Regions from separate parts of the Staphylococcus schleiferi genome, predicted to be linked through region 1. Evidence: riboswitches for the same ligand, from Rfam matches in the RefSeq annotation. Region 1 holds a riboswitch; the other holds the start of a gene.
The links. A riboswitch is a leader RNA that binds a small molecule or an ion and turns the genes downstream of it on or off. The one in region 1 is predicted to bind FMN.
Positions count from the first base shown of each region.

Region 1 (15,241 bases):
AAACTGTGAGTCAACAGGGATGAAACTGATTTGCCATCTCAACAATGCACCTATCGCACCACCTATAAAGATATAAATATATTTCATGCAATCACCTGAACCTTAAATGGCTTCATGCGTCATTTAAATAATACCAAAGGTAAATAGGGAACTTACAATATGAATACAAATGACCACTAAAAGAATCCACGGTTGTATTCGTGACGCTTTATGTATCCAACTGCGTTGCTCTGGCAAATGTTTGATTGATTTGTCTGCAAAAACGATGGATGCAACTAAAATGACGAAGTTTACAATACTACATACAAAAATCAATTTTACAATTGAAGTAAAATGCTTTTCGAGCATAGGATTTTGTGTATTAAAATAAAAACTAATAAGCATTAACAATACCGATAAGTAAAAGTATTTTTTTGATTTGGACATAGTGCGCCTCCTTTATTTATCGATAGTAATCATATCATATTTTATTTGTGAATTGAACGAATGTTGTTCAAATGCAAAGCGTTAAAATAGCAGAATAGGACTTAAAAATGGTATAACTATAAATAGGATTAACAGCAATAAGGAGGCTATTTAAAATGGCAGAATTGAAAGTACGCGTATTTGCAGATGGTGCAGATATTGAACAAATGAAAAAAGCTTATCAAAATAAAGAGGTAGACGGTTTTACTACAAACCCAAGTTTAATGGCAAAAGCTGGCGTTAAAGACTATGTGGAATTTGCTAAAGAAGCAGTAGAGGCAATTCCTGATGCATCGATTTCATTCGAAGTTTTTGGCGATGACATGGAAACAATGGAAAAAGAAGCAGAAATCATCCAACAATTTGGTGAAAACATTTTTGTTAAAATTCCAGTTGTCAATACAAAAGGCGAATCAATGATTCCATTAATTGAAAAATTATCAGCTAAAGGCGTTAAATTAAATGTCACTGCTGTCTATACAATTGAACAAGTTAAAGCTATCACTGAAGCTGTCACTGAAGGTGTAGAAACATATGTGTCTGTTTTTGCAGGACGTATTGCAGATACAGGTGTTGACCCTATGCCATTAATGAAAGAATCAGTTGAAGTGACACATAGTAAAAAAGGCGTGCAATTATTATGGGCAAGCTGTCGCGAGTTATTCAATGTCATTCAAGCTGATGAAATTGGTGCAGATATCATTACTTGTCCATCAGACGTTGTGAAAAAAGTGTCTAACATTGGACGTGACATCAATGAATTATCTGTAGATACAGTTAAAGGATTTGAGAAAGATATTAAATCTTCTGGATTAAGTATCTTATAATTTTTAACTTGTGAGATAGATTTGAAATGAGTTCAATGGCTTTTTCCTTTATGGGAGTCAAGCTACGAAAAGTTTATAACAAGCTTAAACGTTAAAAAAAGTGACTGTTTCTGAAGCATGAGTGTATGCTTTAGATGCAGTCACTTTTTAATTTCTAATGAGTGAGTTGCTTATTAAGGTAGGCGTTTGTGTTATGATAAAGTGAACAAGGAAAATGCTACAAAGATGAAAGGGGGCCTATGTTGCACATGCAGAATCAAGCATTTCAACATCAAATTGAAAAAGACTTATGGTATCTTAATCAACGTGAGAAAAAAGCACTGCGCACATATTTAAAATCGCATGACATGGATGATATACAGAATCAATATCGTACACCACAGCGATTTGTTTCCTATTATTTAAGGAATCATATTTTTTCGAATGAATTAAAAACGTCCAGTTATTTAACAATGACTTTGATAGGTTTGTTTGTTGTCAATGTGCTGTTACTAGGACTGTTTATAGGGGCATTACTCTTATGTTTAAGTTCAGCCCATTATTTTATCCAACCGAATATGAATTTATCAGTAGGATTAGTGATCACGATTATGTTAAGTGCGTTGATTTCTTTAGTGCTCATTGTCTATTTGATGAAAGTAGCGAATGGCTATTTTACAAAGCGACTCATCGATTATAAATTTAATAAAGCAAAATAAAGCTATAATAATTTGGAAAGCATCATTGCATCTTTCCATTTTTTTATAAATTGTATGAGTGGTATAGGGACGACGAGGGTGATATTGTGTTCAAAATGGACTTTCGTTTGTTCAAAATAAGAAGAGGCTGCGATGACTTGAACCATATTGATGAATATCTGTACAGGTGCACGTTGAGGTTGCATGGGGCATAGGATGAGTCTTGGATTCAAATAGAAGGGTGATAAATGATACGTATTTAAAAGTTGCATAGAGAAATTTTTCTGAGTGCGGAGGTCTTTTTGTGACGCTAATGCCAAATCGTTTAAGAAGCGATGAAGAGAATGCTGGCTATGGTGCGTATGAGATACATATTTAATCAAAAGTGGATACTCTATATTTTCAGAAGTTTTGAGGTAAAGCATAGTTTCGTGCGCATATTGTATCGTCATTGTTAAAATCCTTTCTTAATATCTTCATATGTGAGAACTTGCTTCAAGTGTTTCAAAGCATGCGTCTTATATTTCCTTATTGTAGTCGGAGAACGTTGCATCAACTGTTGAATTTCTTTTTGTCGATAGCCTTGTAAATAGTATCGCAACCATTGCTGTTCCGGAGGCTTCAAGGTTTTTGTTAAATCGCTTAACAACAAATGCGTCGTATTTAGAGCTGTCGTTTGTAATTCTATTTGCTTCATTTCTAGCGGCAACGGTGTGGGCTTTTGAGATGATTGACGTAATAAATCAATAAGATAGAATTGTAAGTGATAGGTGATATATTTTTTGAAGCTTTGATTGAAAGAAGGATTATATTTTAAAGATAGAGACCATAATTTGATTAATAAAAGTTGAAAGTACTCATCATAATTATAATCAATATGATACTTGTGCAGTAAAAAATGGATTAACTTATAGTATTGGACATAAAGTGTATTAAATTGCATGGACATGACTCCTCAATAATAAATGAACTGACCGGTCATTTCCTTTGTAACACAGCTAAAAGATTGAGGCATTCCACGATTTGTGCTATTTTATGTTTAATACAAGTTTTAGCAATGACAAATAGGTTTAAATTCTTTGTATATTTGTCGTTGAATGCATTTTAATGACATTTAATTTATTAGTTAACATTCGAGGAGGAAATTATGGACTACGATCATTTAAATTTAGAGCATTTTTTCGCGCGCAATGATGATTTAGATGTTATCCGAGATCGTTCAGAATTTGTAATGATTAACAACATGACAAAACAAATGATGTATCGAGATGGCGAAGTCGAAGGTACGATTGATCTCGCACGTTATTATTATAAAAACCGCTCTCAAGCTGCAAGTTTCATTATGATGGATTATCATCGCGATGAATAGTAATGAAGAACTTTACATATTCATTACTATTTTTTTATGAATGTGTAACAACGGGGGTATCTCGTTGTATAGATGCATTGAAGGTGGTAAAATTTGATTTCAAGCGGATAAAATAAATATATGAATTAAAATGAAACATTCTGAAGAGGTGTGTTTATGAGAAAGCACAAAAATGGCTCGATAATTGCTGTAATAGCGTCTTTTATTATTTTTGTTATTGCAGGTTTTTTCTTTTTTAGCATGATTAAAGATCAAATCTTTTTTAAGCATGTTAATCAAGTAGAGCAAGTTGAGAAACTAGATGTGACACTTGATAAGGCAGCAAAGAAACAAATTGATAACTATACTAGTCAACAAGTTTCAAATAAAAATCATACGAATTGGCGTGACGCATCTGATTCAGAAATTCGCGATGCGATGGATAGTTCGGTGTTTATGGATGACAAGAGACAGAAGTATCAATTTTTAAATTTGTCGAAATATCAAGGTATTGATAAAAACAGAATTAAAAGAATGTTGAGAAATCATCCAACATTATTGGCACATACGGATGATTTTTTAAATGCTGCTAAAGAAAAACAAGTGAATGAAGTTTACTTAATTTCACACGCTTTATTAGAAACTGGCTCAGTTATGTCAGAGTTGTCGAACGGTGTCGATATTGACGGTAAAAAATATTATAATTTTTATGGTGTTGGGGCACTTGATGAAGACCCTATTAAAACAGGTGCTAAATATGCGAAGAAAAAAGGCTGGGATACACCAGAAAAAGCGATTTATGGTGGCGCAGAATTTATCCATGATCATTACTTATCAAACCCAAATCAGAATACGTTGTACAGTATGAGATGGAATCCTAAAAATCCTGGTGAACATCAATATGCAACAGATATTAATTGGGCGAAAAGTAACGCCGTCATTATGGCAGATTTTTACAAAGATATGAAAACAGAAGGTAAATATTTTAACTGGTATGTTTATAAAGATGACAAAAAACATCAAGATGGTAAAAATTACTAGTCTATAGAGAATTTAAGAATATATGATAATCAATAAAATAAAGCGGAACAGAATCCAAACACTCGAGTGTAGGTTTCTGTTCCGCTTTATTTATGTTATAACTCTAGGAAGAAAGTGTATGTGTGATTCAAAGTTGCTTTATATATGCGTTGATACAGTCGATGCTTTATTATTCCGCTTTGTTACGACGTCCTAAGAGGAAAAATAAAGCAATTGTTAAAATGAGCACTTTACCAATTTTTTTAATCAAAATCAATCACCTCACTCTATTATAAGCTTGTTCAATTTCATTTTCAGTTCAGCTATTAAATATTGTCGTAATTAATGTTCAAAATAATGATGGGCTTTTAAGAAATCTTTTGCGACAACAGCAGGCTCTTTTCCTTCTCCATCTGCTTCATAATTCAATTTTTGCATTTGTTTTGTATTGATTTTACCTGATAAATCTTTTAAAGACTGTTTGAGTTCAGGATGTGTTTTTAAAATTTGATCTGTTGCAACGACACTCGCGTCATAAGGTGGGAAGAAGTGTTTATCATCTTTCAAAACAACAAGGTCATAGGCTGAAACACGACCATCAGTAGTATAACCTAATGCCACATCCAATTTTTTATTTTTTAAAGCGTCGTACACTAAACCAATTTGCATCGGTCGGATTGTATCAAAATCAAAACCATATGCTTTTGTAAAAGCAGGATACCCATCACCGGCGCGTTTGATCCAGGTACTATCTGTTCCTAAACGCAGTTCATCGCTATGTTTTTTTAAATCTGATACATTTTTTAGATGATACTTACGTGCTGTTTCTTTAGTGACCATAAACGCAAAAGTATTTTCAAATCCATAAGAGTCAAACCAAGTTTGGTGGAAACGTTTTTCAAATTCTTTTTGAGTAATCGCCATTGCTTTTTTAGGATTTTTGACTGGGTCCATTTCTAATGCACCGACAAGATCCGTACCCGTATAACGTGTCGAAGAAATATTTCCATCTCCATTGATTAAAGCATTATGTTGAATCGTACTAGAGCCCAAATTATTAATGATTGCGGGTTTGATTTTTCCTTTTGTATCATGCTCGATTTTAAGTCGAACCATGTGTGCCATAATTTGTGACTCACTCGTCGATAGTGCTGTGATTTTTACACTATCTTTTGAAGTCCCACCTAAACCGGGAAGTGAACAACCAGACAAAATAATCAAACTTAACATAAATAAAGCCAATTTTTTATACACGATGACAAAGCCTCCGAATATTAATATCATATCTTCAATTAAACAAAAAGGGTAAAAATATCTTGTGAGATTATTATACCATAGTAATTTTTTTAGTGTTCTTTATCACATTCGCATATAAAAATAACGTTTTTTCATTATTTCTTTTCATTAAGGGTATAATGAATTTGAATGAGATACTTAAAATAAGGATGATGCAAGATGAGAGTAGCCATTATAGGAATGGGCACAGCAGGTGTGAGTGTGCTCAGACAATTAGTTAAATACAAGCATTTTAAGAAAATTCAATTAGATATTTATGATAACGAGGAAAATATGGGGCAAGGCAAGCCCTTTCAAAATGATAGTGAGGATTTGCTCATCAATGTACCAGTTGATATGCTGTCATTGAATATCGATAATATTTTAGAATTTAGAGAATGGTATAACGAGCAAGATACATTTAATTACGGTGATGCGGACTATTTGCCACGTTATGTATTTGGTCATTACATGAAAAGCTATCTAGAACAATTTGATCATGCATTCGACAATGTAAATGTAATTAAAAAAGAAGTTAAACATATGTATATTGAAGAGCAAGCCAATGAAATCATTCCTAAGCGAATCGTTGTATGTACTGATGATGAAGTGGAATCTTGTAAAGACTATGACTATGTGTTTTTTACAATTGGTACGATGTCATATCACGACCCTTACCAACTCAAAGGTCAAAAGGGTTATATTCAAGCGCCTTATCCAGCTAATCAAACACTGTCAGAAGTTAAAAAAGATGACACAATTGCTATTATCGGTACGGGTTTGGCAAGTTTAGACGTCATTCGTTATGCATTGTCGCACCACCAGAAAAAGCCAATTATTATGGCGAGTCGTGGTGGTAAGTTGCCAAGTGTTCGGGGTGAGATGCAAACGATTAAATTTAAATATCTCACTCTTGAAAATTTTGACCAGTTAAAAGCAGAAAATATGGGTGTGGTTCCATTAGAAGAAGCGGTGGAATTATTTAAAAAAGAATGTGAAGTGCGAGAGATTCCACTTCAAAAATTGCTTAAACGTCGAAAATATGATGCGGTCCGTGATTTAAATTATGACTTGAATCATCCTGAAGATTTAGGGGCTTTGCAGAGTGTATTTGAGGCATTAAAAGAAAATATGGATTGGATTTGGAACAGTTTGAGTCGTGAAGATCAATCCCAATTTATAACGAAGTATCATAGATATTTAAAAGAAAATACGAATCCGATGCCGAGAGAAACAGCTTTATTGTTGATTGACGCAATTAAAGCTGGTGATTTAGAAATATTATCTGGACTCGAAAATGTACGCCAATATTACGGTAAATATCGACTTGCCTTTAAAAATAAAGAGGATGAATTAAAAGTGGGTATCGTCATCAATGCGACGGGGCCGAAAAAACATTTGAGTCAGTTAGATGAGGACGATGCACTGTTGTTGGATATTGCGAATCGAGAAATTATACAACCGCATCCAATGGGTGGAATTCAAATCGTGCCGTCTACAAATGAAGTAATCAGTCCATTGTATGGAACTTTGCGAAACTTAAGAGCAATTGGTCAAATTACCAATGGTGTCAATTTTGAACGTAATGGTGTGACAATGATTGTTCAACAAGCCGTGAGGGCAGTCGACAATTTATATGACACGTATAAAGCTAAAAAAGCGCTCGAAAAAGAGAAAAAGAAAGCGCAGAAAAAGGCGAAGAAAAAGAAAAAAGACAAGAAGAAGAAAAAGAAAAAATAAGGCATTCAACTTAGAAAATGACAACATGATTTATCTATTCTTTCAAAAGATTCGGTTCACTTTCTTTAAAGCGTCACTATGATTGTGATGCGTTAGAGGACAAGTCATATTTTTAGTAAGTTATATTATTATTTAATAATGATTTTTTATAGAATAAGTTTATTTCCTGATTTTATATTCAAACAATTGTAAAATTTAAAAAGATACGGTAATATAGACGCATGGACTTCGACAGTCCATGCGTATCTTTTATACTCAATACAATTTCATATATTCTTTCGGGGCTGGGTGAAATTCCCAACCGGCAGTAAATTAAAGCCTGCGACCCATATTGCAAAGCGATATGGCTGATCTAGTGAGAATCTAGAGCCGACAGTTAGAGTCTGGATGGGAGGAAGAATAGGTAGGACATTTTCACAAAGTATTGTGAAGCTTATTTGTCGTACCAAATGATAAATGAATACGTCTATCTTTTAAGAGATAGCGATTCCTAATTCCCACTACTCGATTTTAAACGAGTGGTTTTTTTATTGAGGTGAAAGATTGGAAAATTATTTAGAACAAGCAATACAACTCGCACAAATGGTCAACGGCCAAACAGGAACGAATCCTCCTGTAGGCGCTGTTGTAGTTAAACACGGTAGAATCATTGGATTAGGCGCACATTTAAGAAAAGGCGACAAACATGCTGAAATTCAAGCCATTGATATGGCTGGTGAAGCAAATGTAAAAGATGCATCGATTTATGTATCATTAGAGCCTTGTTCTCATTATGGAAGTACACCGCCTTGTGCCAAAAGAATCATCGACACAGGGATTAAAAAGGTGGTATACGCAGCTAAAGATATCACTTTAGATACAGCGGGTCACCAAATGATGGTAGAAGCGGGTATTGATGTAGAGTACCGTCCGATGAAACGAGCCTTGGATTTATATGCTGACTTTTTCAAAAGTAAATCAGAGGGACGACCTATTGTAACTGTCAAAGTCAGTGCAAGTATAGATGGCAAACAAGCTACAGATGTTGAAGAGAGTCAGTGGATTACATCAAAAGCTGTAAAGCAAGATGTTTTTAATTTGAGGCATAATCATGATGCCATTATCACTGGTAATGGGACACTTCGCAAAGATAATCCAAGTTTGACAACGCGTATTGAAGACGGACATCATCCGGCAAAAGTCATTCTTTCGCGTTCTGGTGACGTGAACTGGAATGCGCAACTCTTTAAAGATGAAACGACACCGATTTATATTTATACCGAGAACCATAGTTTAACATCGACAAAAGACCATATTCATATTATTAAAGCGAATCAATTAAATGTTGATTTTATATTAAAAGATTTATTTCAAAAAGGTTTCGGTCGGATACTTGTTGAAGCCGGACCGAACGTGACATCACAATTTTTAGCGTCACATGATGTGACTAACTTCATCCTATATTTAGCCCCGAAAATCATAGGTGGTCAAGGTAAATATCAATTTTATCAAACAGACGATGTAATGCCTTTAGACCAACTACCACAATTTGAAATTGTACACAGTGAAATAATAGATACCGACATGAAATTACGAATGAAGAGGAAGTGAATCCATGTTCACAGGTATCGTTGAAGAAATAGGTACAATTGAAAAAATTCAAAAGCGAAACCCCACAACTGAACTGACTATACAATGTCAACATATATTAACAGATATGCATATTGGTGATTCTATAAGTGTCAATGGCACGTGCTTAACGGTAACCACTTTTAACGCAAACAGTTTTTCAGTGGAAGTTATTTTAGGTACTGAAAATAAAACATATCTTGCAGAACTTAAGGCAGGCGATAAAGTCAATCTAGAGCGCGCGTTATTAGCCACTGGCCGTTTAGGAGGTCACTTTGTGCAAGGCCATGTAGATGGGAAAGGTCGTATCAAACAAATTCAATCATCACAAAATGAATGGATTTATACGATTGAAGCACCCACTATTTTAATGAATCAAATGGTTTCTCAAGGGTCTATTGCTGTTGACGGTATCAGTTTAACAATTTTTAAAAAGCACCCTCATGCTTTTGACATTCATTTAATTCCAGAAACAAGAAAAGCGACAACTTTATCTACGAAGAAACAAGGAGATCCTGTTCATTTAGAGACAGACATGTTATTTAAATATGTCCAAACGATTGCAACACAAAAATCAGACCTATCTATGGAAGATTTGCTGAAAGCAGGATTTTAATGGAGGCGTAAGTAATGAAATTAGATACAATTGATGAAGCGCTCAATGCTTTAAAAAAAGGAGAAATGATTATTGTTGTAGACGATGAAGATCGTGAAAATGAAGGAGATCTTGTTGCTATAACGGAGTGGATGCACGATGACACCATTAATTTTATGACTAAATATGGAAGAGGACTCATATGTGCACCTATTACAAAAGAAATCGCTGAAAAAGCAGGATTGGATGGAATGGTTAAACACAATAACGATCCACATGGTACGGCTTTTACACAAAGTATTGATCATATCCAATCGACAACTGGAATTAGCGCTTTTGAAAGGATGCAGACTGCACGTGCTTTAATTGATGAACAAATGGACCAACATACCTTTAACCAACCGGGCCATTTATTTCCGTTGATTGCAAAAACGCATGGTGTTTTAGAACGTCGTGGTCATACAGAAGCCACTATTGATTTAGCACGGTTAACGGGTGCTACACCTGCAGGATTAATTTGTGAAATTATGAATGAAGATGGAACAATGGCTAAAGGCGTGCAACTTGAACAGTTCAAAGAGATGCATCAATTGAAAATGATTTCTATTGAGGATCTTGTTGGACACATTAAAGTGAATCGTAAAATCATAACGGAACAAGCGAAAGTTAAGTTACCTACGCGATTTGGTACTTTTGATATGTATGGATTCACTTCGAATATAGATGGTACTGAACATTTAGCTATTGTGAAGGGTGAGATTCACCCAACGATGAATGTACGTATTCATTCTGCTTGCGCTACAGGAGATATTTTTCATAGTGCACGCTGTGATTGTGGAGATCAACTTGAAGCGGCAATGGCCTATATTGAACAACATGGTGGCATGATTTTATACTTACCCCAAGAAGGTAGAGGCATTGGCTTAATGAATAAATTAAAAGCTTATGAGTTGATTGAGCAAGGCTATGATACAGTTTCCGCTAATGAAGCGTTAGGTTTTGAACCAGATTTAAGAGAGTACGATATCGCAGCACAAATGTTAAGACACTTTAATGTAGAGCGCGTGCATTTATTGAGTAATAATCCAGAAAAATTTCATGGTTTAAAACGTTATGGAATTCAAATTGATGAGCGAATTCCGCTCATAGCTGAAGAAAATGAACACAATCATGATTATATGCACGTCAAAAAAACACAAATGGGACATATGATTTAAATATAGGAGGAAGAAAAATGAAATTTGAAGGTCAACTTATAGGTAAAGGTTTAAAAATAGGGATTGTTGTAAGTCGTTTTAATGATTTTATCACAGGTCGTTTAGTCGAAGGGGCACTTGATGCGTTAAAACGCCACCAAGTCGAAGCTGACGATATTGATATTGCTTATGTACCGGGAGCATTCGAACTTCCAATTGTGTCAAAGAAAATGGCACAAACTCAAAAATATGATGCAGTGATTACACTTGGCTGTGTGATTCGTGGTGCAACATCCCATTATGATTATGTTTGTAACGAAGCTGCTAAAGGCATTGCTAAAGCGGGAGACGATACAGGCATTCCTGTAATATTTGGTGTTTTAACAACTGAAAATATTGAACAAGCTATTGAACGTGCAGGTACAAAAGCAGGCAATAAAGGGGCAGAAGTCGCCGTTGGTGCAATAGAAATGGCTAACTTATTAAAACAGTTTTAATGAAATAAAGCGCTCATATTTCAATTACGTAGCGATTACCAAAATTTTATAATTGAAAACGATGATGTGGAGTGGCGCTAAGACATGATGTCAATAGAGACAGCCACTCCATTTTGTTAATGTGACATTAATAAGCAGAAGCCACAACAGCTACTATTTTGGCATGTTGTGGCTTTCTAAAGTTGACATGAGTGTCAAACTATTTTATTTATTTTTTAACAGCTTAAATAATGTACCGACTGCAAGTCCAATTGCACCTATAGAGAGAAGGACTTTTGGTTTTACAAATTCTTTGAAGGCTAATGTTAAGTTTTGAGGTCTTTCCGCTAATCGTCGCATGAAGTAACCAAACCAATCATCACCATAAGGGACATAAATCGTAAAATTATATCCTTCCTTTGCAATCGACTCTGCTAGATCACTTCTAAATCCATACAACATTTGAAATTCGAATTGAGATTTATCAATATGATTGTCCTCAACAAATTTTTTAACATGGTTAATGATTTTGTGATCATGTGTGGCAATTGAAGTAAAGCTTTTAGAATTTAATAATCTTTTTTCGATAAGTCGAATATAATTTTGATCAATTTCTTCCTTCGTTTGATAGGCGATATGTGGTGATTCTTTATAAGCGCCTTTAACTAAACGTAAGCGGAGTTCTGGATATTTATCGATGAGTACATCTGCTTTAAATAAGTAAGCTTGAATCACTGTTCCAATATTTGAATAATTGGGTTTTAATCGATCTAAAGTTTGTGTAATATCGAAAAGGCTATCGTACTTTTCTGTATCGATGTTAATGTGCATATGATCATAGCGATTTGCTTTCGAAACAATTTCTTCAATGTTTTCAAAACATAAGGCACGATTAAATTCGCTACCTAATTGGCTGAGCTTAACCGACATATGCGCGTTGAGTTGATTTTCGTGAATCGCATCCATAACTTTTAATATATTTTCTTTGGCTGCAATTGCATCACGCTCATTATTGACAAACTCACCTAGATTATCGACGGTTGCTGCAATATTTTTGTCGTTTAATTTCTTAATTGTAGCGACAACCTCTTCTATCGTGTTACCAGCAACAACTCTATTTGCACCTAATGAAGGTCCTACAGTTTTTGCTAATGAGTTTAAATAAGCATTGTTTGATAGTGTAATAAAAAAGTTTTTGATTAAGCTCATTTCAATTCCTCCCATATCCTTTGTTCATTGTCATAATAATAGTGTATCATGAACAGATAATGGAAGAAAACGTTTTCATAGTACATAATTACAATTTTAGCATCTATTTTTCTTTTAGAATTATGAATATTTAAATTTTTTATTTGTTACTTGTGACTAAGATGATAAATTGTGTGAAACGGTGAGTGGTGGTTTCTGTAAATTAGTATCAATCGGTTCTTGTGCTAGTGCTAAAAAGAGGGGCATCATAAGCAAAAACAATAAACTAATCACACATTTAACGATGATTTTCATTAACGACACCTTCAATTTAAATTTATTTTCAACTAAAACGTATCATATGATTATCAAGTAGGTGTGAAAATGTTGTAAAGATGCGCTTTAAAAAGTAAACAGTGCTAAATATTAACGCAATGTAAAGTTCGCGATTGAAACTTTACGATATCTTTAAATTTCAATCGTTATGTGCATGTTAAAATAAGAGTGAAATCTTTTTAAGGGAGATTATAACATGTTTAGAGATATGGCATTTTATATATTTGGGACGCAGTTAGATACGTTTGTACAATACTTTGTTTTTGAACTTATTATTTTAGTTCTAATTGGTTTAATTGTGGGGGTGCTGACACACCGATTGTGGCTTGTAGCTGTTGTAATTATAGGGTTGAATCTCATTGATGCTGGTATTATAGCGAATTTTAATGCTTCTCAGGGAAATGGCTCACTGATTGGTCAATTTTTCTTAATGTTAGTCGCAAAGTTTTTCCCTACTTTTTATGAATTGCTTTTAGCAATTTTATTATTACGTTTACCGTTCATACGTAAAACTTTTAAATTATCTTAAAAATGGAAAGCGCAGCATCATAGTAAATATTTAAAGATCACACGCGCTTTTTTAATAGTTGTCAGTGACGCATATCAACAGGATAGAAAATTTACGTCTCAAGTAGATTTCTATCCTGTTTTTATGATTTCCTTTTTATTCGCAAACATGAATAAAATCACGCTATAATAAAAGGAAGAACGTAAAGGAAGGGTAATGTTGTATGTGGAAATGGGAAACAGATAATAAAGCTAAAGGCGTCATCGTTATTGTTCATAATATGTTAGAACATACAGGAAGATACGCCTATGTCATCACACATTTAAAACGTAATGGTTATCATGTGATTATGGGCGATTTACCTGGACAAGGCCAAACGTCACGTATGAATAAGGGCCAAATCGAAAGCTTTGAAATCTATCAAGAACGGGTACTTGAGTGGATTGAAATTGCAGAAGCGTATCATCTTCCTACATTTATTATTGGGGTCGGATTAGGTGGGCTCATTTGTGTCAATTTATTAGAAAAAGTGCAACTTGATATTGAAGGATTGATTTTAATTTCGCCATTGATGGCTTTTCATAATAGTAATAAGACACGTAAAAATTTCTTAACAGCGAACATTGGAGATGTCTCTAAAAGTGCCAAATTTGATCTCGGATTTCAAGTCACTGATTTGACTCGAAATCCTGAAGTTCAAGAAGAAACATTAAATGATGCAATGATGTTGAAGAAAGTAAGTTACCATTGGTACAAAGAAGTGATTAGAACAATGAAAGAAACTGCGGATCATATGAATCAATTCATGTGTATTCCTATGTGCGTCATGTATGGTACAGAAGATGTGATTTCAGATACGAAAGTAACTTATCAATTTGTGAATAATCTTAATTACGATGAGCTTTATTTTAAAGCGTGGGAAGGGTTAGCGCATGAAATTCATAATGAACCTGAACGTGAAGCCGTTATGCGTTATATCCTCAGCTTTTTAAATAATAAAGTTTTCGCAGCAGGATATTTAATCGATGATGAAAATAGTATTAAGTAATTATTTTAAACTATTGACAAATATTGGAAAATAATTTCTCTTTGCATTACAATAAATTTTTATTGAAATATTGTGATAAACATGGTAGATTATATGTGAAAAGAATCACAATTATTGTGATAAATATAAATTTGCAAAGTAGGAGCGTGTTTTTCAATGGGAAAAAACAGTAATAAAGTCGTATTAGTTGGTAATGGCGCAGTTGGCGCGAGTTATGCATTTACAATGGTAAGTCAAGGCGTCGCTGATGAATTAGTCATTATCGACATTAATAAAGACAAAGTACTTGGTGATGTACTTGATTTAAATCACGGCGCGCCATATGCTGAATCACCTGTAAAAGTTAAAGCAGGTGAATATAGCGATTGTGGTGACGCTGATCTTATTGTGATTTGCGCAGGTGCTCCACAAAAAGTCGGTGAAACACGATTAGACCTCGTAGAGAAAAATGCTAAAATTTATAAAGATATTATCACTTCCATTATGGACAGTGGTTTCGATGGTATCTTCCTTATTGCTGCTAATCCTGTTGATATTTTATCTTATGTAACGCTTAGATATTCTGGTTTACCTAAGCATAAAGTCATCGGTTCAGGCACAATTTTAGATACTGCACGCTTTAAACATTTAATTAGTGAAGCATTTGACGTTGCACCAAGCAGTGTTCATGCGAATATTATTGGTGAACACGGTGATTCTGAAGTTCCAGTATGGTCAAGTGCAACAATTGCAGGTGTTTCAATTTATGATGAATTGAAAAATGATCCTTCAAAATCACATCTAATTGAAGATATTTACGTACAAACACGTGATGCTGCATACGATATTATCAAAGCAAAAGGTGCAACGTATTATGGTGTAGCTATGGGATTAATGCACATTTCTAAAGCGATTTTGAAAAATCAAAATACAGTTTTAACAGTATCAAGTTACT
Region 1 is NZ_CP094712.1:1,066,758-1,081,998, forward strand. Features, by position in the region: gene crcB (fluoride efflux transporter CrcB) at 1-87, opposite strand, end outside; gene MUA40_RS05000 (hypothetical protein) at 124-426, opposite strand; gene MUA40_RS05005 (transaldolase) at 582-1,292, shown strand; gene MUA40_RS05010 (hypothetical protein) at 1,541-1,990, shown strand; gene MUA40_RS05015 (hypothetical protein) at 1,993-2,421, opposite strand; gene MUA40_RS05020 (sigma-70 family RNA polymerase sigma factor) at 2,424-2,912, opposite strand; gene MUA40_RS05025 (hypothetical protein) at 3,117-3,338, shown strand; gene sagB (peptidoglycan release complex glucosaminidase SagB) at 3,495-4,358, shown strand; gene MUA40_RS05035 (osmoprotectant ABC transporter substrate-binding protein) at 4,680-5,567, opposite strand; gene MUA40_RS05040 (FAD/NAD(P)-binding protein) at 5,793-7,352, shown strand; FMN riboswitch at 7,623-7,755, shown strand; gene ribD (bifunctional diaminohydroxyphosphoribosylaminopyrimidine deaminase/5-amino-6-(5-phosphoribosylamino)uracil reductase RibD) at 7,896-8,942, shown strand; gene MUA40_RS05050 (riboflavin synthase) at 8,947-9,576, shown strand; gene MUA40_RS05055 (bifunctional 3,4-dihydroxy-2-butanone-4-phosphate synthase/GTP cyclohydrolase II) at 9,591-10,772, shown strand; gene ribH (6,7-dimethyl-8-ribityllumazine synthase) at 10,790-11,248, shown strand; gene MUA40_RS05065 (proline dehydrogenase family protein) at 11,453-12,436, opposite strand; gene MUA40_RS05070 (hypothetical protein) at 12,948-13,280, shown strand; gene MUA40_RS05075 (alpha/beta fold hydrolase) at 13,483-14,307, shown strand; gene MUA40_RS05080 (L-lactate dehydrogenase) at 14,464-15,241, shown strand, end outside.

Region 2 (15,241 bases), 290 kb from region 1:
AAACGCTGTGTAAAGCATTGTAAAAACTAATGAAATAAATTTTCTAATTTTTCACTGCAATCTAACTTTCGCTTCACTTTTTTCTTATTTTTTTCATATATCGGTTCGATTGTTTCGCAACGATCACAACATTGTGACACGGTTTCATTAGGCATTTGAAAATAAGAAAGGAGATGTTGTCTTCTGCATTTTTGAGTTAAAACATAATGATGCATATGACGGAAAGCGCGCAATTTTATTTCTTCATTTTGTTTGAAAATAGCACGTAATTGTGCGAGTGTAAAGGCTTCGCTCAAAACATCTAAAATCTCTATGATTTCTGAGTCTATCAATTGTCCGAGTTCATATTGTTGAATATCTATTTCTCTTATAATATTTCCTGTTGCGAGAGTTTCCATTAAATATTGGTCATCTGGTTGAAACAATGCAATCGCTTGGCTTTGTTGTCCATCTCTACCAGCACGTCCAATTTCTTGCATATAGCTAGAAGGACTTGGAGAAAGATGGAAATGAATGACTGTCCGGATATCCGGTTTATTAATGCCCATTCCAAAAGCACTCGTCGCTACAATGATGCGAATATCATTTTTTAAAAACTGTTGTTGCACCGTTAATCGTTCTTGATAAGACAAATCTCCATGATAAATCCCTGTTAAATAGCCCGCTTGATAAATGGTCTGTGCGAGTTCTAGGCAAACTTTTTTTGAAGAGACATAAACGATGGTTGGCCCAGAATACGCAATTTTGTCAATTAACCACGTCACTTTCTCTTCATGCGAAGACTTTAATTCAACGGATAGAGCGATATTTGGACGGTCCATTGAAAATTGAATCTTGTGCATCGGCTGTTGAATGACCTTTTCAATGTCTTCTTGTAAATGAATTGTCGCTGTTGCTGTTAATGCTAATACAGTTGCGTTTTCAAATTGTTGGGTTATCTTTCCGATTAAAGCATAATGCGGTCGAAAGTCAAACCCCCATTCAGAAAGGCAGTGGACTTCATCTAATACAACGATACCAAAAGGAATATTTTTAAATTGGTTGAAATAATGTGGTTGTAAAATGAACTCTGGGCTCACAAAGACAAAACGTGACGACTTTATTTTTGCGATCGACAGCCTTTTTTCTGCATCTTCTAAACCAGAATGAATGGCAACAACCTTTTGCTCTCCTTTCATCTTCATTTGCATCACTTGATCATCCATTAAAGAAATAAGAGGTGAGATAATGAGCGTTGGCTGTTGTTTCATATAAGTAGGTAATTGGTAACAAAGTGTTTTACCTGTACCAGTTGGTAATATGCCCAGTGTATTCTGATGTTGTAGCACACTGGTAATGATTTCTTCTTGTCCTGGTCTAAATGATGTAAAGCCGAAAAATTGTTTTAAAGCTGCTTTAAGCATCTAATTCTCCTTTAGCAATCCCTACAATTGCAAGTTTAATTTCAAAGTACGACATATTATCAAATCGTTCTTTATAACGTTTTAAACGCTGATACGGTTCAGCATTGTATTGATTAATAAATTCTTGATTAAAATGATGTAGAAAATCTTGATAGTTATACATTTGATTTTTCATAAATAAATCTAAAATATGATCCTCGATTGTATTTTCTCTCACACCTTCAATTTGAGCAATTTTTTGGAGGTTATAACCTTGATTTAATAATTGTGCCGTCTGATGTACAGGTTGTGAAACGTGAAGTCTCAGTGCACACTGAGAAAGTATAGGAAAGTCACTACTTTCGTTTATCATTAGATAAATTAGAACAAGTTCTTCATAAAACATTTTGAATAAATCTTCACTCTCGATAGATTCAATCATACTGATTTGGGTAAAAGTATACATCGGTTCATCAAAACCTGTTAATAAATAATGGCTATATATTTTTTCTCGTTGCGCTTCTAAGTTTTGATAAAGCGTACGTAATTCTTGCTCTAATTGAGATAAAATGTTTTCTATTTGGTCAGATTGATAAATTTGCTTTACAACTTGATGGACTTCAGTTTGAGACGAAATCGGTTGAAAAGCCATTTGATTGTGTCTGGCATAAGAATAAGTTTGTGTGAGTAGTTGTATGGCATTAAAAGAAGCTTGTAAACATGGAAAAGTAACTTGATTCGTTATTTTTAGTTCAGTCGTTATGGTTTCTTCTTTAATGATTTGTTCAAAAGTTTGCATCTTAAGCTTTGGTGCACAACCATATAAAGACAATAGATTTAAAGAGACCGCATCAAAAAAAGTTTGATGAGATTTTTTTCCTATGATAATATTAAAGATGCTTTTTTTAGTTTTATAGGCTGATGCATGATGATATGCATAATTAATTAAGTGTTTCATCATTTGACCTCATTCTAAAACGAATATATTGAAAATTTAAGTACACAGAACTACAATAAAATTATAATGTTAGTGTGGCACTTTGAAAAGGGAGGCGAAAAAATTGGCTAAATATACGATAGTTGATATGGATACTTGTATCGCTTGTGGTGCATGTGGTGCAGCGGCTCCAGATATTTATGACTACGACGATGAGGGTATCGCATATGTGATTTTAGATGACAACCAAGGTACAACACCTGTACCAGAAGAGTTGTATGAAGACCTTGAAGATGCTTTTGAAGGTTGCCCTACTGATTCTATTAAAGTTGAAGAGGAATCATTTGATGGCGATGCACTCAAATTTGAGTAGACGATAAACAGCGATGATTGCTAGAGACAAGATGTCTTTAATATAAATATAAAACAATCGAATGTCTAGGAATAGACTGAAGTTGAGTGGATGTTTTCATGTTGTACATCCTACTCAACTTATTTATTTTAAAGTTATAAATGTGCATTCAGCTCCACTTGTCATTAAAATTTTTCGCATAAAAAAGAGATGTGTCTTCACAAATTGTAGAAGATACATCTCTTTTTTGTTTAATGACAACATCAACGTTAAGCAGAATCATCTAGGCTGAATAGACTTTGTCTCAGACTTCCTAGTCATGTGCTTCGTTTGAATATGTTTTTATTTTAGAATATGGCCAATACGTTTATATAACAATATAAAGATGACTGATACTAATGCACCTTTAATGATATTGAATGGAATGATACCCGCTGCAATGATAAGCTTAAGATTATTCGCTACATCGGCTAAATTCATAATCATTCCAAACAGTGGAAGTAGTACGAAATAATTTAAAACACTTAGTAATACAGTCATAGCTAATGTCCCAACGATAAGACCAATGATTAATTGACGTGTTGTTTGACGTGATTGATATACCCAATAACTCACTAATAATAATGTTGTTCCAGCTAAAAAGTTGGCAACCGGCCCAACAGGATCGCTCACATTGAAAAAGAAATTAAGTAAATTTTTAATTAATTCAACTAAAACTCCAGCGATGGGTCCTAAAGTAAAAGTAGCTAATAGAGATGGAACATCACTAAAATCAATCGTTAAATACGGTGGTAAAAATGGAAGCGGGAATTTAATAAACATTAAGACCACCGATATGGCACTTAACATTCCCACAATAATCAAATGTCGTGTTTGCTTTTGTTTCATGAAAAAACCTCCTATTAAATTCATCTTAGTTGAATAGGAGGATTAAAAAGCAACACAAATAAACCTCCATCTTCTCCCATCCAGACTTTACTGTCGGCTCTAGAATTTCACTAGATCAGCCACAAAATATCAAGATTTTGATTTTTTGCAGGTCGCAGGCTTTAATTTACTGCCGGTTGGGAATTGCACCCTACCCCGAAGATGAATTCGTTTTTCTATTTTAATGAGTATAGTGTACATGAGAATGCAGCCCAAAACAATGTTTTTGCAATCATTTGACAGTAAGATTCTTTGATGGGATGGTTTTATTTGAAATTTATCGTTTACTGCCAAGTGTCATTGACGTAAAAACAGATATAAGCGCATTATCTTCTTAATTATGAGGGGTTGGATGCTTCTAATTACAGAGAGAATTGCAGGATTGCGCGCCTTTTGTATCAAAAATAGGCTTGGTGATTGGCTCGTCAGGCCTATTTATAATAGAGTCACGAAATTTTTTTATCATATAAAGAAAGCGCTCAGACGATTTCTATTTAAAATCATCTGAGCACTATTGATTTTGCGACTGATGCCCTAATTTTATTAGCCTACTAAAGCGTGATAAATACCAAGTACACAAAAAAACAGGCACTTAAATATTTTTTAAACTTTATGCCTTCTTTTTAGGCAGTGTGATGGTAAAGGTTGTTCCCTCGTTGATGCGACTGTCAACATCGATGTGGCCACCATGCGCTTCAATAATCATTCGCGTGATAAATAGCCCAAGTCCAGTACCTTGTTTTCCGCGTTTACGAGCAGCATCAACTTTATAAAAGCGTTCAAAAACTTTTTCTAAATGTTCGGAAGGAATACCTACTCCTGTATCTTTAACGATTAAAATTTGTTGGTCTATAGTTGATTTTGCATGAATAGCTATCGTATCCCCTGGTTGTGTGTATCGAGAGGCATTATCAACTAAGTTAGTTAGCACTTGCTCCATACGATCAAAGTCATAATACCAAGGTAAGGCCATTTCGCCATCGAGTTGAAAATCTAGATGTAAATCGAGCTCATAAGCTTGTTGTCTGTATTTAATCGCCATTTTTTTAATTAAATCACTCATCGGCTGGACTTCTTGCGTTACATTTAGACCTTCAGCATCCATTTTTGCTACGTTTAACAGTTCATTAACGAGTCGACTGAGGCGTTTAGATTCATCTAAAACGATAGACAAAAATTCATTAATTTCATCAGGTTCTGTAACCACACCATCAACAATTGACTCAGTATAGCCTTGTAATAATGAAATAGGCGTTCTAAGTTCATGAGAGACGCTAGCAATAAAATCTTTCTTCACTTGTTCAAGCTCATGTTCATTCGTCATATCTCTGATAATGACCACAAGCCCGCCTTCACCATTCGTTTGAATATTATGAATGTAACTCATAATGACCACATAAAAGCGTTGATTCATCTCATATTCTCTGAATTCTGTACTTTGACTTTTAAAAGTATCATCAATTTGTTGATCGAACATCTCTTTATCATGCGCGTTCATTTCTGACAACATCCGTTGTGCGAGCTGATTTGAGATGATGGTTTGTCTATGATGATTAATCCCTAACACACCTTCAACCATTGAATTGATTAATGTATCTCGAATATTTTTAGAAGTGACTAATGCATCGATATGACTCTGGATACTCCGACTCATTTTGTTAAAAGTCATTGCCAATTCGCCAATTTCATCTTTTGTTTGAACGGGTACACGTTTATCATAATTTCCACGCGCGACCTCCCTTGCCTGCGTTTTAAGTTGACGCAAAGGATGTGTAATACGTGTTGATAAGAAAAATGCGAAAATGGTCGTAATCGCTAAAAAGACGACAGCTGTGATTAAAATAATGATAGTAATAATATTATTTGTTTCATCGATGCTTTTTAAGTCTTGATAAATAAAAATAACAGAGGCTTTGCCGGTTGAATCTTTCGACGGATACCCTAGCAATACAAAAGTATGTTTTTTACCATCAATATTAAACATGACATGTTGAAGTTTCGATTTATTTTGTGTTAAAACTTTTTCAAATAATGCATGTTGATTGATTTCTTTTAACATTTTAGATTTAACTACATCATGCTCATTGATATGAAGGCGATCGGGTAAGATAATGAGACCTTTATTATTTTCCAATAGGTCTTCACTATGTTCGATTGCTATTTTACGATTGTGACTATTTTCAATCACTTTACTTACATTTTCAGCACTTTTATAGAGAGAGCGTTCTGTTTCTTGCGTAAAATAATATTGGAAAAATGTGATGAGTGCAGCGCTTAATAAAATTAAAACTGTCGTTACTATTAATAAAATAGTTAACCACAGTTTTATAACGACATTATTGAGTCGTTTCATCCGACTGAATAACTTCAAACTTATAGCCTACTCCCCATACAGTTTGAATCATTTTAGCTGCATCTGCAGAAACTCGATTCAGTTTTTCACGCAAGCGTTTGACATGTGTATCCACAGTTCTTAAATCACCGTAAAATTCATAGTGCCAAACTTCTTTTAATAATTGCTCTCTATCGAAAACTTTATTTGGCGTTTTAGCTAAAAAGATGAGTAATTCATATTCTTTAGGTGTTAAATTCACTGGTGTTTCATCCGCTAAAACTTTATGCGCATCATTGTCAATTGTGAGATGTTTAAACTCAATCATATCACGCGCATGAGGTTCATTTTGTTCAGCTGTTGCTGATTGTGTCCGGCGTAAAAGTGCTTTGACACGTAAAACGACTTCGCGAGGTGAAAAAGGTTTAACAATATAATCATCTGCACCGGATTCGAAACCTTCAACACGATTATTTTCTTCGCCTTTTGCTGTAAGCATAATAATTGGCGTATCTTTCGTTTCGCGTAATTTCATCGCAACTTCAAGACCATCCAATTCAGGTAACATCAGGTCTAATAAAATACATGCATAATCGTATTTCGTTGCTAATTCTAATGCTTCGCGACCATCACTCGCTTCAGCTATCTCGTAACCTTCTCTTTCTAAGTACAATTTTAATAATTTTCTAATACGATGTTCATCATCTACGACTAAGATTTCATTAGTCATCATGACATACCTCCCACACATGGTGACATTTCTAACCTAAAGTTTATTATAGCATATCGAAATATCTGCTTGATAATAAAACAATGAATTTGAATTAAAATTCCATAAAAAAGAGTATGCCTGTAATTTTAATCTTAAAAAAGTATTATTTTTTTAAAACAAAAGATTTAATAAGATGTGCTTGTTAGCATCACACTTTTAAAAGGAAAAATAATTTGATTTAACAATTAGACGACGTCCACACACGGTTTGTTTTCAATGAAACATGGTATCACGCAAACGGACTGTGTTCACTTATTGATTCGTACCGCTTTCAGCGAGTTGTCTCAATGATTTAACCTCATGTGGTGATAATACTCTGCCTTCTCCTGCACCTAATCCTTTTAATGTTAACGGTCCAAATGAAACGCGAGATAGTTTTTGAACGTTAAAACCAAAATGTTCAAACATTCTTCTCACCTGTCTATTACGTCCTTCTGTAATTGTGATTTCTACTAAAGAACTATTTTTCTCTTTATTTTGTTTTTTGACTTTCAGTTTTGCAGGTTGTGTGAGTCCATCTTCAAGCATAATTCCTTTTTCTAATGCCTTCACTTGATCTCTTAAAATATATCCTTCTATTTTAGCAACATACGTTTTTGGTATTTTAAAACGAGGATGTGTCATTAAATGCGTAAAAGCACCATCATTCGTTAACAATAATAAACCGGAAGTATCATAATCTAAGCGCCCTACTGGATAGATACGCGTTTCAAGATCGTCGAAATAATCAGTGACCACTTTTCGACCACGATCGTCAGAAACACTCGTAATGACTTGGGCAGGTTTATAAAATAGAATATATAATTTATCTTCCAGTTCAAGAGGAATCCCTTCCACACTGACTTCATCGGAAGGGCGGACTTTCGTTCCAAGTTCAGTGACTGTAACACCATTCACTTGTACTTTACCTTCTTGGATTAATGTTTCTGCTTTACGTCTTGACGTATAGCCGCTATTTGCGATCCGCTTTTGTAATCTTTCTAATTCTTTGCTCATTATGATTCTCCTTTTTGATTCACTAACTGACTAAAAAAGGATTCGATTTCCTCTTCTTCCTCATCAGTTGTAGGCAATGCTTCTAAGTTTTCTAAGCCAAACACATTTAAAAACAATTCAGTTGTATATAATTGTTGACCTCGGGCTTCAGGGTTATTTCGAGGTTCAATTAAACCTTTACCAATCAGCGTCTTAACTGGACCATCTGAACCGACGCCTCTAATTAATTCTATATCATTTCTAGTAACAGGTTGATTATAAGCTATGATAGCTAAGACTTCCATGGCAGCTTGTGAAAGTTTTGTTGATGCTTTATTAATAATCAGCGACTCTATATAAGGTTCAGCTTCTCTTTGCGTTGTTAAAATAAAGCGATTACCATATTGATGGATTTCAAGTCCAGGTAAATTTAATTGAGAAATTGCCGTGTTTAACGTGTCTGAATCAACAGCTAGTGTTTCGAGTAATTGTGCTTCATCAATGCCATCTTCACCGACTGTATACAAAATTGCGGCAAGTGCTTCTATTGTATTAAGTGTCATAATTAACCCCTTTACTGATTTCGATATTCTGAAATGCTTGAACTTGTTGTAATTGAATGATGCCATTTTTGGACATTTCTAACAAAGCTAAGAAATGCGTGACGACATGTTCAATCGATTCATGAAATGTAAACAAGTCAAAAAACGAAATGCGAGTAGATGTTTTTAACTGATCATATATGTGCTGGGTCGATTGTTGAATCGTATACGTTTCTTTTCTTATATCTACTGTTGTTGGCTTCTTAAGTGCAACACGGGTTTTCATTTTTTGATATGCAACGATTAACTCGGTTAAATCGATTTGAGTATCGGGTGACATGCGCTCAGATTGCTCATAATGTGACAAATCTGTCGGCGCTTTTGTGTAATAATGCGCACGAAGTTCGCGTTGCTCGTTTAACATTTCAGAATAGGCTTTGTAGTTTTGATATTCAATTAATTTTTCAACAAGTTCGTCACGTGGATCCTCTTCTAATAAATCCTCTTGGGGTGTGTCAGGTAATAACATTTTACTTTTAATCATTAAGAGTTCAGAAGCCATTAACAAATATTCACTTGCGATATTAATTTCGAGTTGCTTCATTGCATGAACGTACTGCATATATTGCTCTGTTAATTCACGCATAGGAATATCATAGATATCAATTTCGAATTCATTGATCAAGTGCAACAACAAATCCAGCGGCCCGTTAAAGGCATCAAGTTTTACTTCATACATGGATGATCCTCATTTCATATTGCAAGTCATGTGCATAATAACAAAAAATATTATAGCATGTTTATGTATAACAATAAATTTTTGGAGTGATAAAATGAAAGAAAGTGATTTAGTTCATTTTTATTATCAATTTCATTATGAACAGCATTATTTTTTATGCCATGATATTTTAGAGGAGGCGTGGAAACTACAATCTGAGTTTACGAAACAAGATGCGGTTGTAAGTTTAATCCTATTGGCTACAGGATGTTATCACTATCGTAGAGGTAACTATAAAGGCGCCCACAAAACCTTTAATAAAGCTTATCAAATCATTCAATCCTATAAACCGAATGAACTGGTATATTTAGGTTTAAATATTGCAGAATATAAGGAAGTATTAAAGCATTTAATAAGCGCGACTTCTCTAGAAATCCCTTTTTCTCCGATTCAACTGCCTCTGACAGAAGAAATGGAACAACAAATTGAAAGTGAGTTTCCGAATTATTGTGTAACGAAGCATGTTGTCAGTACGCCTTATATTTTACATCATCATCAACTGAGAGATCGGACAGAGGTTATCGCAGCACGTCACCACGCACTTACACAAAGAAAAAAGGAATAAAACAGATGATTCTTAAATGAACTTCTGTTTTATTCCTTTTATACTTTCATCTCTAAAGCCCAAACGCTAACTTCGAATAAAGTACTAAGCTCTAGGATGATAGTCTTGGTAAATCTTACGAATCTGATTTTTAGTCACATGCGTATACAATTGTGTTGTAGAAATATCTGAATGTCCTAACATGTCTTGTACCGCACGCAAATCAGCGCCATTCTCCAATAAATGTGTGGCAAATGAATGACGTAATGTATGTGGTGTTAGTCTTTTGGTAATGCCTGCTTTAAGCCCAACTTGCTTAATCATCTTCCACACGCCTTGTCTTGACATTGGCTTACCATGCATATTTAAAAATAAAACATGGGTAGTCGTATGTTTTAACAATTGTGGTCTTATCTCTTGTATATAATGTGCTAAACAATCGATGACCGTTTCACCTAAAGGCACAATTCTTTCTTTGCTTCCTTTACCAAACACTTTTGCAAAGCCCATGATAAGATTGACATCTTGGACTTCTATATGAATAAGTTCAGATACACGCATCCCAGTCGCATATAAAAGTTCTAGCATTGTTTTATCACGATAACCGTTAATTTTTGAAGTGTCAGGTGTCATTAATAATTGGTCAACCTCATCAATAGATAGCACATCAGGTAACTTTCTATCATATTTGGGTGTCGCAATAAGGACTGTTGGATCGTGCGTCGTATAGCCTTCTCTCAAAGCAAATTGATGAAAGCTTCGAATTGTCGAAGTGAATCTTGCGATGGATTTCGCTGAATGTCCTTCGTCATGTAAAAAACCAAACCACTCTTGAATGATTTGCCGATTAACAAAATTTAAATGAGTAATTTTTTGCTCATTCAAATAGTTTAAATAGTGGTTAAGATCACGACGATACGCAGCGATTGTATTGTTGGACAAACCTTTTTCTATTTGAATAAATCTTAAATATTCATCTCGAATTTCTTCCATGCATTGACCTCAATTCTTGTCAATATCATTACATTTGCGCTTTCGTGCCTTTGCCCTCTTTTTGACACGCTTCACAAATACCATGAAATGTAAGTCTGTGATCTAAAATCTTAAAATTAAATTCATTTTCAACACGTTCTTCTACTTGTGGTAATAAGTCTTCTTCTATTTCATCTACTCTACCACACTCCATACAAACAAGATGGTGATGAAAATGTTTAGAGCCCTCTTTTCGTAAATCAAAACGTGCAACACCATCACCAAAGCTCACCTTATCCACGACTTTTAAATCTGCTAAAAGTTCTAGTGTACGGTAAACAGTGGCTAAACCAATTTCAGGTGCTTTTTCTTTTACTTTTAAGTAAACATCTTCGGCACTTAAATGATCAGTCTCATTTTCAATTAAAACACGCACCGTTGCTTCACGTTGTGGTGTTAACTTATATGAAGACTGTTGTAACTGTTGCTTCACGCGATTAAGTCTTTCCTCCACGGAAGCCTCACCCCTCTACTGAAAATTATAATTATTACAAATTGATTGTTTTACTTGTTATAAATTACCAGTAATTGAGAAAAAAAGCAACTCAAAGCGGTTATTTATTTAGAATGATTATAATGTAATAATAGATATTGGAATGCAATCAGTGTTTTAGCATCTTCTATTTCATGTGTTTCTACTGCATTTTTAACATCGGCCATCGAAAAATGAACTTTCTCAACAAACTCATCTTCATCCAAATGAACAGTGCCCTTTTGGAGTGAGTCCGTAAAATAAATAGATATTTTTTCATCTGCAAAACCAGGTGTCCCATAAACTTCGCCAATCAAATCTAATCGGTCAGTTCGATAACCTGTTTCTTCTTCAAGTTCTCTCATTGCCGCTTCTTTTCTATCTTCACCAGGTTCAAGCTTTCCAGCAGGTATTTCTAGTAATGTTTGTTCTAAAGGTTTGCGATATTGCTTCACTAGAATGACTTCATTTTCTGGTGTTACAGCGCAAATCGCAACGGCACCATTATGTTTTACGATTTCTCTATAGGCTGTTTTTTGATTGGGTAAGCGGACTTCATGTTTCTCTACATTTATAATTTTGCCTTCATAAATCGTTTCTTTTGATATTGTTTTTTCTTCAAAATTCATCAGTGATATGCCCCTTTTCAATTTTTCTCACAGTTTGCTATCATTAGTATACATAAATTTTATCGGAAGGAGCTTTAACATGCAAAAAAACACGTTGAAAAGTGGTCTGACTTTGTCAGAATTAGGATTGGGATGTATGAGTCTAGGTACAGATGAAAGTGATGCTTCTAAAATTATAGAGACAGCTATTGAAGCGGGTATTACCTATTTTGATACGGCAGATATTTACGATAAAGGTGAAAATGAAAAGATTGTTGGGAAAATATTAAAAAAATATCAACAAAACGGTGATATTGTTATTGGAACAAAAGTCGGCAATCACTTGAAAGATAACGGAGAAACTTTTTGGGACCCTTCAAAAAAATATATTAAAAATAATGTGAAACAATCTTTAAAAAGACTTGGCTTAGAAAAACTTGACCTCTACATGCTTCATGGTGGAACAATTGAAGATCCATTAGACGAAACGATTAGTGCATTTGATGAATTAAAGCAAGAAGGATTGATCAAAGCCTACGGTATTTCATCTATACGCCCTAATGTTATTCGTTACTATTTGGAACATAGCCAAATTGAAACGATCATGTCGCAATTTAATTTAATTGATAATCGCCCGCTCGATTTACTTGACGAGATTAATCAAAAAGGTGTGAAACTTTTAGCTAGAGGCCCAGTTTTTAAAGGATTGCTCACCAACAAAGCGGAAGTCACTTTAAATCATAAATTTAAAGAAGGCATTTTTGATTACAGTTTCGATGAATTGAAACAAACAATTCAGTCGCTTCAACAGATTAATCCTCAGCTTACTGCGCTTGCCTTTGAATTCTTAAAGTCTCACGCAGTATTAGGATCGATTATCGTTGGTGCGAGTACACCTGAGCAATGGCGTGAAAATATTCAACAGTATCATTCAACGGTTACTAACGAACAACTTCAAGCTGCAATGGATGTTGTCAAACGCCTTCATTATGCAGAACATTGGGAAATGTAACTTAAAAACCCTTCCTTTTCTTACCTAGAAAAAGAGGTTTGGCAAATTTTTCAATCCATCTGGGAGCAAGTTGATACCATTTCAACATTAAGTGGAGCCCTTTCGGAAGATTGACTTCAATTTTCTTTTGTTTCATCGCTTTGATGATTTGCGTTGCTACAAATTCGGGTTGTAGCATGATTCGTTTCACTTGATGGGCATATTGCCCTGATGGATCCGCCTTACCATGAAAAGGTGTTTGAATCGGCCCTACGTTTACTGTCATAACGTGCCAATTAGGCTGTTCCATTCGCAACGCATTAAGCAGATGATTAAGCGCTGCTTTACTGCCACCATAATGAGCAGCATAAGGTTGTGTAGCAAATGCAGCGAGGCTACTGATGCCTACAACACTTGCATGGGCTTTAAAGAATGGTGCGCATCGTTTAAGTAAAATCGCAAAATACACGATATTGATTTGGTAAGTCTCTACTACTTCAGCATCTTCATGCTCAAGCAATGATTTAAAATAGCCTAAACCAGCACAATGAATAAGCCCGTCATATTGGATGTCTGGGTTGAATTGATGATTGATCTCACGTACTTGTTGGATATTAGAAAGGTCGCATTCAATCAAATGCACATTCTGATTTGAAAAGTACGCACGTGCTTTGTTAATATCCCGTACAATTAATGTTAATTCACAGCAGTCTTGAAGCATGGCTTGAGCCAATGCGAATCCGAGACCACTCGTACTACCAGTCATAATAAAATGTGGTTTTTGCATAAAATCACCCTTTATCTTTTAAATCGTTCCCATAACGTTATGAATAACTGTAATGTAAAAGTACTAAATAAGGAAGTGAAATGTCGTATGAAAATCGTTTTTTATGGTGCTGGCAATATGGCACATGCTATTTTTACGGGTATTATTAATTCAAAAATTTTGGCGCCTGAGGATATTTATTTAACGAACCATACGAATGAAGAAATGTTGCAATCTTATCAAGAAAATTTAGGGATTCAATATAGTTATGATGATGAAGCCTTATTAAAAGATGCCGATTATGTTTTTCTTGGATCAAAACCACACGATTTTGATCAACTTGCTACACGCATTAAAGGAAATATTCATAATCAAAATAAATTCATTTCAATCATGGCAGGACTACCGATTTCTTATATTAAACAAAAACTTGATACGCATGCTCCGATTGCACGTATTATGCCAAATACAAATGCACATGTCGGCCATTCTGTGACCGGTGTGAGTTTCTCTTCGAATTTTGGTCCAACTTCTAAAGAAGAAGTTTTAGAAGTCATCAATGCATTTGGGTCTGCAATCGAAGTTCAAGAAGCACATTTGCACCAAGTCACTGCAATAACAGGAAGTGGTCCTGCATTTTTATATCATGTGTTCGAACAATATGTGATGGCAGGTACAAAATTAGGTCTTGAAAGAGCTCAAGTAGAAGAGTCTATACGCGAGTTGATTATAGGCACGAGTAAGATGATTGAGCGTTCTGATTTGAGCATGGAACAATTAAGAAAAAATATCACTTCAAAAGGTGGTACGACACAAGCTGGATTAAATGCATTATCTGAATATAATTTAGAAGGTATATTTGAAGATTGCTTGAATGCGGCTGTCAATCGTAGTATTGAATTATCAGCGCAAGAAGATGATATGTAATTATAAAAGGTTTCATATATAAGTATTGAGGCTAGGATATTAATTCTAAAATAAGTAGCGCTAAGATGAATTTTACTAGAAAATCGTCTTAGCGCTTTATTTTCATGATAAAACTTCGTATTGTATGACTTTACCTTCCAAGGTGACTGCCTCAGACTGTATACTTCGGCTGTCCTGTTCTAGCCTTTCTGCTTCGATTAATCCAAATTGAGTTAAGACTTCAGCTCTCACGCAGCGAGATCATAAATGCAAGGCTTTCAAGAATTTTATGTCTCGGACGTAATTTATTGTTAGCGAGATTGCTATTAAAATGTATAACTATCAAAATCTTCAACAAACTGAAACGATTGTTCAGATTCAGCTTGAATTTGTGCTTCTATCAATTGAATGTCTTCTTTAGTGTAGCGTCCACTTAAGTGCGTCAGCAACCCATGCTTAACTTGACCATCTGCCATTAATTGAAGGACATCTTCAATATGACTATGATGATAAGCATTGGCTAATGACTTATCGCCTTCAATATATGTGGATTCATGAACTAATACATCAACGTGATGTGCAAGTTCAAGTGCATGCTCACTCGGTTTTGTATCACCAAAAATAGCAATGGTTTTCCCTGTTTTTTCAGGTCCTTTGAATTGATTCGCATCATAAGTTTTGCCCTCATATTCAAATGTATCTTGAGACTTAATCTTTTGATAGAGCGGGCCTGGCGGAATACCTAACGCTTTTAATTTTGAAACGTCTAATTTTCCTGGCGTATTCGGTGCCTTAATACGATATCCGTAGCAAGGGATACCATGGTTTAAAGGCCTAGCATTGACTTCAAAATGATTAATACTTAAATCAAGACGCTTGTCTATTTCGATAATGTGTAACGGATAATTTAAATGTGAATAAGTTA
Region 2 is NZ_CP094712.1:1,354,633-1,369,873, reverse strand. Features, by position in the region: gene MUA40_RS06455 (RecQ family ATP-dependent DNA helicase) at 27-1,403, opposite strand; gene MUA40_RS06450 (helix-turn-helix domain-containing protein) at 1,396-2,340, opposite strand; gene MUA40_RS06445 (ferredoxin) at 2,444-2,692, shown strand; gene MUA40_RS06440 (ECF transporter S component) at 3,014-3,559, opposite strand; FMN riboswitch at 3,624-3,766, opposite strand; gene MUA40_RS06435 (ATP-binding protein) at 4,209-5,951, opposite strand; gene MUA40_RS06430 (response regulator) at 5,935-6,660, opposite strand; gene MUA40_RS06425 (pseudouridine synthase) at 6,955-7,698, opposite strand; gene scpB (SMC-Scp complex subunit ScpB) at 7,698-8,240, opposite strand; gene MUA40_RS06415 (segregation and condensation protein A) at 8,230-8,958, opposite strand; gene MUA40_RS06410 (DUF309 domain-containing protein) at 9,053-9,562, shown strand; gene xerD (site-specific tyrosine recombinase XerD) at 9,647-10,534, opposite strand; gene fur (ferric iron uptake transcriptional regulator) at 10,563-11,027, opposite strand; gene MUA40_RS06395 (NUDIX hydrolase) at 11,132-11,674, opposite strand; gene MUA40_RS06390 (aldo/keto reductase) at 11,754-12,665, shown strand; gene MUA40_RS06385 (SDR family NAD(P)-dependent oxidoreductase) at 12,667-13,431, opposite strand; gene proC (pyrroline-5-carboxylate reductase) at 13,519-14,337, shown strand; gene rnz (ribonuclease Z) at 14,643-15,241, opposite strand, start outside.
Region 2: it holds a riboswitch for FMN, as region 1 does, so the genes downstream of both, MUA40_RS06440 (ECF transporter S component) here and ribD (bifunctional diaminohydroxyphosphoribosylaminopyrimidine deaminase/5-amino-6-(5-phosphoribosylamino)uracil reductase RibD) in region 1, are expected to answer to the same signal.